2 regions of the Sphaerisporangium sp. NPDC005288 genome follow, and region 2 is predicted to be linked to the other one. Evidence: riboswitches for the same ligand, from Rfam matches in the RefSeq annotation. Region 2 holds a riboswitch; the other holds the start of a gene.
The links. Region 2 has a riboswitch for S-adenosylmethionine ahead of thrC (threonine synthase). Riboswitches for the same ligand answer to the same signal wherever they lie in the genome.
Positions count from the first base shown of each region.

Region 1 (4,206 bases), on a different contig from region 2:
AGCCGCTCCACACAGGCGTCGGCCAGGTCGAGCGAGGCCTTCACCTGGTCGAGCAGCACCTCGAACCGGGCGTGGCAGTCGCCGGCCGTGCGGGTGACGACCTTGACCGGCAGCTCGCCGTAGGCCAGGTACGGCTCGTCGCGGCGCAGGTCGAGGTCGACGCCCGACGCGCGCGCGATGGGGCCGCTGACGCCGTACTGCATGATCGTCTCGCGGTCGAGCACCCCGACGCCGCGTGTGCGCGCGATGAAGATCTCGTTGCCGTGGATGAGGCGCTCGATGTCGGGCAGCCGCCCGCGCACCTCGGCGACCGCCCGCCTCACGCGGTCCAGCCAGCCGTACGGCAGGTCCTCCTTCAGGCCGCCGACCCGGTTGAACATGTAGTGCATGCGCCCGCCGGAGATCTCCTCCATGACCGCCTGCAACGTCTCGCGCTCGCGGAAGGCGTAGAACACCGGCGTGATCGCGCCGAGCTCCAGCGGATAGGAGCCGAGGAACATCAGGTGGTTGAGCACGCGGTTCAGCTCGGCGAGCAGCGTGCGGGCCCACACCGCCCGCACCGGGACCTCCATGCCCAGCATGCGCTCGACCGCGAGCACCACGCCGAGCTCGTTGGCGAACGCCGAGAGCCAGTCGTGCCGGTTGGCCAGCACGATGATCTGCCGGTAGTCGCGCACCTCGAAGAGCTTCTCGGCGCCCCGGTGCATGTATCCGATGATCGGCTCGGCGGAGGCGATGCGCTCGCCGTCCACGGTCAGCCGCAGGCGCAGGACGCCGTGGGTCGAGGGGTGCTGGGGCCCGATGTTGAGGATCATGTCCTCGGTGGCGAGCTCCTTGGCGCCGGTCCCGACCGCGACGACCCGCTCGACGCCCGTGGCGGCGCCGCCGGCTCCGGGACCTCCGCGAGTTCCGCGAGGTTCGGTCATGAACCCCATGCTGTCACGTCAGCGGCGGGAGACAAGATCTGAGAGGGCGGCGACCAGGCGAAGCACGTGCTCCTCGGTCGTGCCGATGCCGATGGACGCCCGGACGGCGCCGGTGGTGCCGTCCGCGCAGTCACCGTCGGCGGAGCGGCCCACGGCGTCCAGCAGGTGCCGGACGAAGGGGTGGGCGCAGAACTTCCCGTCGCGCACGCCGATGCCGTACTCGGCGGACAGCGCCTCGGCGACCTCGCGCGCCGTCCAGCCGTCCACGACGAAGGAGACGATGCCGACGCGCGGGTGGCCGGGCCCCCACAGCGACAGCTCGTGGACGCCGTCGATGGCGGCGATGCCGTCGCGCAGCAGCGTGAGAAGGCGTTCCTCCTGCTTGACCAGGGGCGTCCAGCCGGTGGCCGACAGCGCGTCGCAGGCGGCGGCCAGCGCGATGGCGCCCAGGACGTTCGGCGTGCCGGCCTCGTGCCGCTGCTCGGGGTCGGCGCTCCACTCGGTGGACAGCGGCGCGCCCTGGCCCGCGCCTCCGGTGACGGCCTTGGAGGCGCCGCCGCCCCGCAGGTACGGTTCGGCCTCGGCGAGCCAGTCGGCCCGTCCCACCAGGGCGCCGGCGCCGAAGGGCGCGTACAGCTTGTGCCCGGAGAAGCTCACGTAGTCAAGGTCGAGCGCGGTCAGGTTGAGCCGGCGGTGCGGGACGAGCTGGGCGGCGTCCACCAGGATGCGCGCGCCGTGCCGGTGGGCGATGTGCGCGAGCGCCGCGATCGGCCACAGCTCGCCGGTGACGTTGGAGGCCGCGGTGACCACCAGCAGCGCGGGCCCGTCGATGGCCGCGAGGGCCTCGTCGGCCGCGCGCACCGCCTCGCCGGCGAACGCGGGCGGCGCGAGCCGCACGGCGTCGGGCCAGGGGAGCAGCGAGGCGTGGTGCTCGGTCTCGAAGACCACGACGGTGGTGCCGCCGGGCAGGCAGCGGGCCAGCAGGTTCGAGGCGTCCGTGGTGTTGCGGGTGAACACCACGGCGTCCCCGGGGCGGGCGCCGACGAAGGCCCGCACCGTGTGGCGGGCCTGCTCGTAGCGGGCGGTGGTCAGCTGGGAGGCGTACCCGGCGCCCCGGTGCACGCTGGAGTAGGCCGGAAGCGCGGCGGCGACGGCGGCGCTCACCGGCGCCAGACACGGCGCGCTGGCCGCGTAGTCCAGGTTGGCGTACGGCAGCAGGCGCCCGCCCTTGACCGGCACCTCCAGGTCGGCGCCGAGCACGGCGGGCGCGTCCGGACGCGCGCTCGCCCCGGGGACCAGGGATGACGTGCCGGGGACCGGCGAGAAAGCATCGGCGGCCGGCGAGAAAGTGCCGGAGGTCGGCGAGAACGTGCCGGAGGGCAGCGGGGACGTGCCGGGGGGCGGCGGGGTGGTGCCGTGAACGGCGGGGGAGGAGCTCTGCAGGATGGTGAGAGCGGTCAACGCCGGCCTCCTAAGGTCATGGGACCCGGTCACGGCGTTGGTGTGACGGAGCCCGCGCTTGCCCGGCACACCTCGTGCCGGACCTGGTCCTCACCCGGGGCACCCCGCCGCGAGCGCGAGGGTTGCCGGCCAGCGAGCCGGGGCTTGACGCTGGCACTCATGACCTACCGGGACTATAACCCGGCTCCCCCGCCTGTCCGCAACCTCATGAGGCAGGGGTGACACGTTTCACGAATCGCGAACTTTGACCGACCCTCGCGCGTTGACAGGGGACGGGCTCCCCGGGACGGGGGCCGTGACGTGACCGACGCCCGGCCCGAGGAGGCGCGATGGACTGGCTGCTCAATCCGGAGATATGGATCGGGTTCCTGACCCTCGTCGCCCTGGAGATCGTCCTGGGCATCGACAACATCATCTTCATCTCCATCCTGGCGGGGAAGCTGCCGCCGGAGCGCCGTGACCTGGCCCGCAAGGTCGGCCTGGGGCTGGCGATGGTGAGCCGGCTGGCGCTGCTGCTCGCGCTGTCGTGGGTCGTGCGGCTGACCGAGCCGCTGTTCACGGTGTTCGGGCACGACATATCCGGGCGCGATCTGATCCTGATCCTGGGCGGGCTGTTCCTGCTCGGCAAGAGCGCCTTCGAGATCGGCGACAGCCTGGAGGGCGCCTCGGGCCACTCCGGCGGCCGGGTGGCGGCCTCGTTCACCTCGGTGATCATCCAGATCATGCTGCTGGACGTGGTCTTCTCGCTGGACTCGGTGATCACGGCCGTGGGCATGGTCGACGAGATCGGCGTCATGGTCGCCGCGGTGGTCGTGTCGGTGGTGATCATGCTGTTCGCGTCCGGGCCGATCAGCGCGTTCGTGGAGAAGTACCCCAGCATCAAGATGCTGGCGCTGTCGTTCCTGCTGCTCATCGGGGTCGTGCTGATCGCCGAGGGCTTCGATCAGCACATCTCCAAGGGCTACATCTACTTCGCGATGGCGTTCTCGCTGGTGGTCGAGCTGCTCAACATCCGTGCGCGCAAGAAGGCGGGCGCCCAGCGGCCGGTGGAACTGCACGAGCGCTACGGGGAGACCGGCGCGCCCGACGCCGCCCCGGCGCCGCCCGCCGAAGCCCGCTGACCCCGGCGGCGCTCCGTGCGGCTCGAGGGCTGTTCCGGGCGGTGCGCCGGCCACTCCCTTGGCCGGTGGCGATGCTCATCCCTGGACGGCCAGGTGAGACGTGGCGGGATATCCCGATTACCATGACGTCGTGCGCTTCGACCCGTGGAATCCGGCCTTCGTCGCCCATCCCTACGACGCCTACGGGGAGCTCCGCGACAGCCGGCCGGTCAGCTTCTTCGAGCCGACCGGCCAGTGGCTCGTGGCCCGGCACCAGGACGTCAACGCGGCGCTGCGCGACCGCAGGCTCGGCCGTTCGTACCTGCACGTCGCCTCGCACGAGGAGTTCGGCAGGCGGCCGGAGCCGGACTTCCAGGAGCCGTTCTGGCGGGTGACCCGCGGCGGGATGCTGGACGTCGAGCCGCCGGTGCACACCCGGCTGCGCCGGCTGGTCTCCAAGGCGTTCACGCCGCGCATGGTCGAGGAGCTGCGCCCGAGGGTGCGCCGCGTCGCCGGGGAGCTGGTGGACGGCTTCGTCGAGCGCGGGGGCGGCGACCTGATCGCCGAGGTGGCCGAGCCGCTGCCGGTGACGGTGATCGCCGAGATGCTCGGCGTCCCCGAGGCCGACCGGCACCTGCTGCGCCCGTGGTCGGCCGGCATGTGCGGCATGTACGAGCTCGCGCCGTCGGTCGAGGCGCAGCACACGGCGGTGCGCGCGG
Region 1 is NZ_JBEXGT010000027.1:107,824-112,029, reverse strand. It holds gene ABZU32_RS24790 (NADH-quinone oxidoreductase subunit D) at 1-815, opposite strand, end outside; gene ABZU32_RS24785 (aminotransferase class V-fold PLP-dependent enzyme) at 945-2,225, opposite strand; SAM riboswitch class IV at 2,437-2,552, opposite strand; gene ABZU32_RS24780 (TerC family protein) at 2,717-3,508, shown strand; gene ABZU32_RS24775 (cytochrome P450) at 3,639-4,206, shown strand, end outside.
Region 1: another riboswitch for S-adenosylmethionine. It lies ahead of ABZU32_RS24785 (aminotransferase class V-fold PLP-dependent enzyme); the one in region 2 lies ahead of thrC (threonine synthase).

Region 2 (4,206 bases):
GTCGTGCCGGGAGGGGTAGGCGAAGGCCAGGTGCACGACCTTGCCGTGCCACTCGGGATGGTCGGCGAGGAACTGCCGGTAGGCCGACAGCCCCCGGACGATGTTCTTGGACAGCTCGGTGCGGTCGATGCGCACGATGAGCTTGCGGTCGCCCACCCGCTCGCGCAGGGCCAGCATGTGCGACTCGACGTCCGGCTCCAGGGCCCGCGCCCACAGCGCGTCACCGTCGACCCCGAGAGGGTGCACGCCGATGCGGGTCGTGCGTCCCTCGTAGGTGATCGTGCGCTGGACGCGGTCGACCTGGGCGCCGAGCAGGGTCTCGCAGCAGTCCATGAACGCCGAGGCCCAGCGCGCGGTCAGGAAGCCGGCCTGGTCGGCGCCGAGGATGCCGGTCAGCAGCTCGGCCGCGATGTCGTCGGGCAGCAGCGAGAAGTACTCCGGCGGCGCCCACGGGGTGTGCGAGAAGTGGGAGATGCGCAGGTCAGGGCGCTCCACCCGCAGCATCGCCGGAGCGAGCGTCAGGTGGTAGTCCTGGATCATCGCCCGGGCTCCGTGCGCGGCCTCCTCGGCCAGCGCCAGTGCGAACGCGGCGTTGTAGTCCTGGTAGGACTCCCACTCCCGGCGGAAGCGCATGTCGAACTGCGGCGAGTTGGGCGTGTCGTACAGCAGGTGGTTGACGAACCACAACGTGGAGTTGGCCACCGCGTTGTAGGCCCGGTGGAACGTCGCGGGCGGTATGTCCAGCATGCGCACCGGGCCGGTGTCGTAGCCGGCCTGGTCCAGGCGCCCGCCCGACGCCAGCCGCACGGCGCTGCGGTCGCCGTCGGACAGCGCCGCGCACACCCACAGCACCTCGGCGTCCTTGGCCACCTCGGACAGGCCGGAGACCATGCCGCCCCCACCGCGGCGCATCGTCAGCGTGCCGTCATCGGCGAGCGTGAACGACACGGGCCCCCTGTTGGAGGCCAGCAGAACTGTGTTCATCCGCCCATCACCACTCCTCGTCCGCCCTGCGGCGGTCGTCCCTCGCCGGTTCATCTCCGCTGTGACGCGCACCTGGCCGCAGATTAATTGAATTTAACGCTCCCAATAAGATGGGTTGGCGGTCAGGTCAGGGCTGGCCGCAGGCGGTCGAGAGGAGCTCGGGGCATGGCGCTTGACGAGACGACCGAGGATCTGGCCCGCGCGGCCGCCGCGGGCGACCACCGTTCGCTGGGCGAGCTCCTGCGCCGCATCGAGGCCGACGTGCTGCGCCACTGCTCGCGGCTGCTGCCGTACCACCAGGACGCCGAGGAGGCCTGCCAGGACACCCTGCTGGCCGTGGCGCGCAACATCGGGCGGTTCGAGGGGCGGGCCCGCTTCTCCACCTGGCTGCACATCGTGACGACCAACTGCGCCCGCACGACCTACCGCACCCTCAAGCGCCGTGCGGCCGAGCAGACGGCCGATGAACTGCCCGAGCTGCGGGCCGACCCGCGCAGGGTCAGCGTCATCGCCGGGTCGCGGCTCGACCTGCTCGACGCGATGGAGTCCCTGGAGGCCGACAAGCCCGAGCTGGCCCAGGCCCTGGTGCTGCGCGACATCTGCCAGCTCGACTACAACGAGGTCGCCGAGCAGCTCGGCATCCCGCTGGGCACGGCCAAGTCGCGCATCCACCAGGCGCGCAAGTACGTCCAGGCGGCGCTCGGCGACGCCTACGGCCGGCCCTTCGCCTAGCGGCCCGCGCGGTGCGTCACGCGCCCTCTGCCTGCCTGCTCTGTTCCGGGACGGAGCTTCTCGCCACGCTTCTTGCAACGTGCTCACCTGCGGCTTCGGTTTCTTCCATCGTGCTCTCACGTCTCGGAGAATGAGACGGACGGCCGTCCGCGCCGGTGGGCGAGGTACAGTTCTTAAGGCCTGCTTGTGATACAAGCGGGATCACAACTTCATATTGCTCATCCAGAGGGGTGGAGGGACCGGCCCTGCGAAGCCCCGGCAACCCTCCCGGCTGTGGTCATCCGCGTCTGCCGAACGACGCGGCACTCAAAGACCAGTGAGACCGGCCGGGACAGGTGCCAATTCCGGCCTGTGACCAAGGTGGTCCGGGCGAAGATGAGGGAAAGGCCTCGCTTCATGGCGCTCGCAACAGCTGAGACAACGACCACGCTCGACTTCGGCCCCGCCGTCGCTCTTTCGTGCCGCGAATGCGGCACCAGGTTCGACCTGGGACCGATCTTCGCCTGTGCCGAGTGTTTCGGGCCACTCGAAGTGGCCTACACCTGGAGCTCTCCCGGCGAGACCGGGACGGCGGTGACCCGTGAGCAGATCGCCTCGGGTCCGAGTAACATCTGGCGCTACCGCGGGCTGCTGCCGGTTCCCGCCGACGTCGCCTCCCGGCCCAACCTGGCGCCCGGCTGGACCAAGCTGGTCAAGGCCGACAACCTGGCTCGCGAACTGGGCCTGCGCAGCCTGCATGTCAAGGACGACTCCGGCAACCCGACCCACTCGTTCAAGGACCGGGTCGTCGCCATCGCGCTGGAGGCCGCGCGCAACTTCGGCTTCCACACCCTGTCGTGCTCCTCCACGGGCAACCTCGCGGGCGCGGTGACGGCCGCGGCGGCGCGCGCGGGGCTGGACGCCTGCGTGTTCATCCCGTCCGACCTCGAAGAGGCCAAGATCGTCATGGCCTCGGTGTACGGCGGCCGGCTGGTCGGCATCGAGGGCACCTACGACGACGTCAACCGGTTCTGCTCCGAGCTCATCGGCGACCCGCTGGGCGACAAGTGGGGCTTCGTCAACGTGAACCTCCGGCCGTACTACGCCGAGGGGTCCAGGACGCTGGCCTTCGAGATCGCCGAGCAGCTCGGCTGGCGCCTGCCCGAGCAGATCGTCATCCCGGTGGCCTCCGGCTCCCAGCTCACCAAGATCGACAAGGGGTTCCGGGAGCTGATCAAGCTCGGCCTGGTCGAGGACCGCCCATACAAGGTCTTCGGCGCGCAGGCCGAGGGCTGTTCGCCGGTGTCGGCGGCCTTCAAGGCGGGCCACGACATCGTGCGTCCCGTCAAGCCCGACACCATCGCCAAGTCGCTCGCCATCGGCAACCCGGCCGACGGCCCGTACGTGCTCGACATCGCCCGTCGCAGCGGCGGCGCGGTGGAGGACGTCACCGACGCCGAGGTGGTGGACGCCATCCGGCTGCTGGCGCGCACCGAGGGCATCTTCGCCGAGACCGCCGGCGGCGTGACCGTCGGCGTGCTGCGCAAACTCGTCTCCAACGGCCTGCTCGACCCGGAGGCCGAGACGGTGGTGCTCAACACCGGGGACGGCCTCAAGACGCTCGACGCGGTCTCCGCCGAGGCGAGGCCCACCGCGGTCATCCGTCCTTCGCTCGACGCATTTCGTACGGCTGTCGCCGACCACTCCTGAAAGGGCCCGATAAATGAGCGTTTCTGTGCGGATTCCGACGATTCTTCGCACCTACACCGACGGCGCGTCGGAGGTGAGCAGTGACGGGGCGACCCTGCGCGAGGTGCTCCAGAAGCTCGACGCCGACTTCCCGGGAATCGGGGCCCGTATTCTGGACGAAACGGGCAAGATCCGCCGTTTTGTCAACGTGTATGTCGGAGAAGAGGACGTCCGATTCGTCGACGGTCTCGACACCGCAACCCCCGAAGGAACCAACATCTCGGTGATCCCCGCCGTCGCCGGGGGCTGACCTCCGCGCCCTTCTGGCCTTTGTGAGGCGTGCTCAAGTCTCACCGGCCCCATCAGTCACATCACGCCCATGCGTCCTAGCTGGACGCATGGGCGTCGCCATGTCCGCAAGGGGGGCCCGGTAGCGGGACGACTATCATAATAGAAGTGATTACCGAGCCCTCCGTTAGTGTAATTGTCAACTAACTAAACGCGAGCGGGAAATAGCCGAGTGCCGCTGAGAGCGAACGTCAAGTAGTAGTTTCCCGATTGACTCTGTTGCTTCAACCCTTGCCACAGGTATGGTCGAGAACGATCGACGTAGCCGAGGAGTTCGCATGCGTCTCGGCTCCGAAGGTCACGGACCTCGCGGAGGAGTGGGCGGGGTCCGGAGCCCAGCAAGAGGAGTCGGAAAGTGGCGCAGGGCACCGTCAAATGGTTTAACGCGGACAAGGGCTACGGCTTCATCGCGGTAGACGGTGGTAAGGACGTGTTTGTCCACTACTCAGCGATCCTGTCCGAGGGATACCGGTC
Region 2 is NZ_JBEXGT010000046.1:54,765-58,970, reverse strand. It holds gene ABZU32_RS33275 (trehalose-6-phosphate synthase) at 1-984, opposite strand, end outside; gene ABZU32_RS33270 (sigma-70 family RNA polymerase sigma factor) at 1,150-1,716, shown strand; SAM riboswitch class I at 1,932-2,098, shown strand; gene thrC (threonine synthase) at 2,113-3,405, shown strand; gene ABZU32_RS33260 (MoaD/ThiS family protein) at 3,419-3,694, shown strand; gene ABZU32_RS33255 (cold-shock protein) at 4,088-4,206, shown strand, end outside.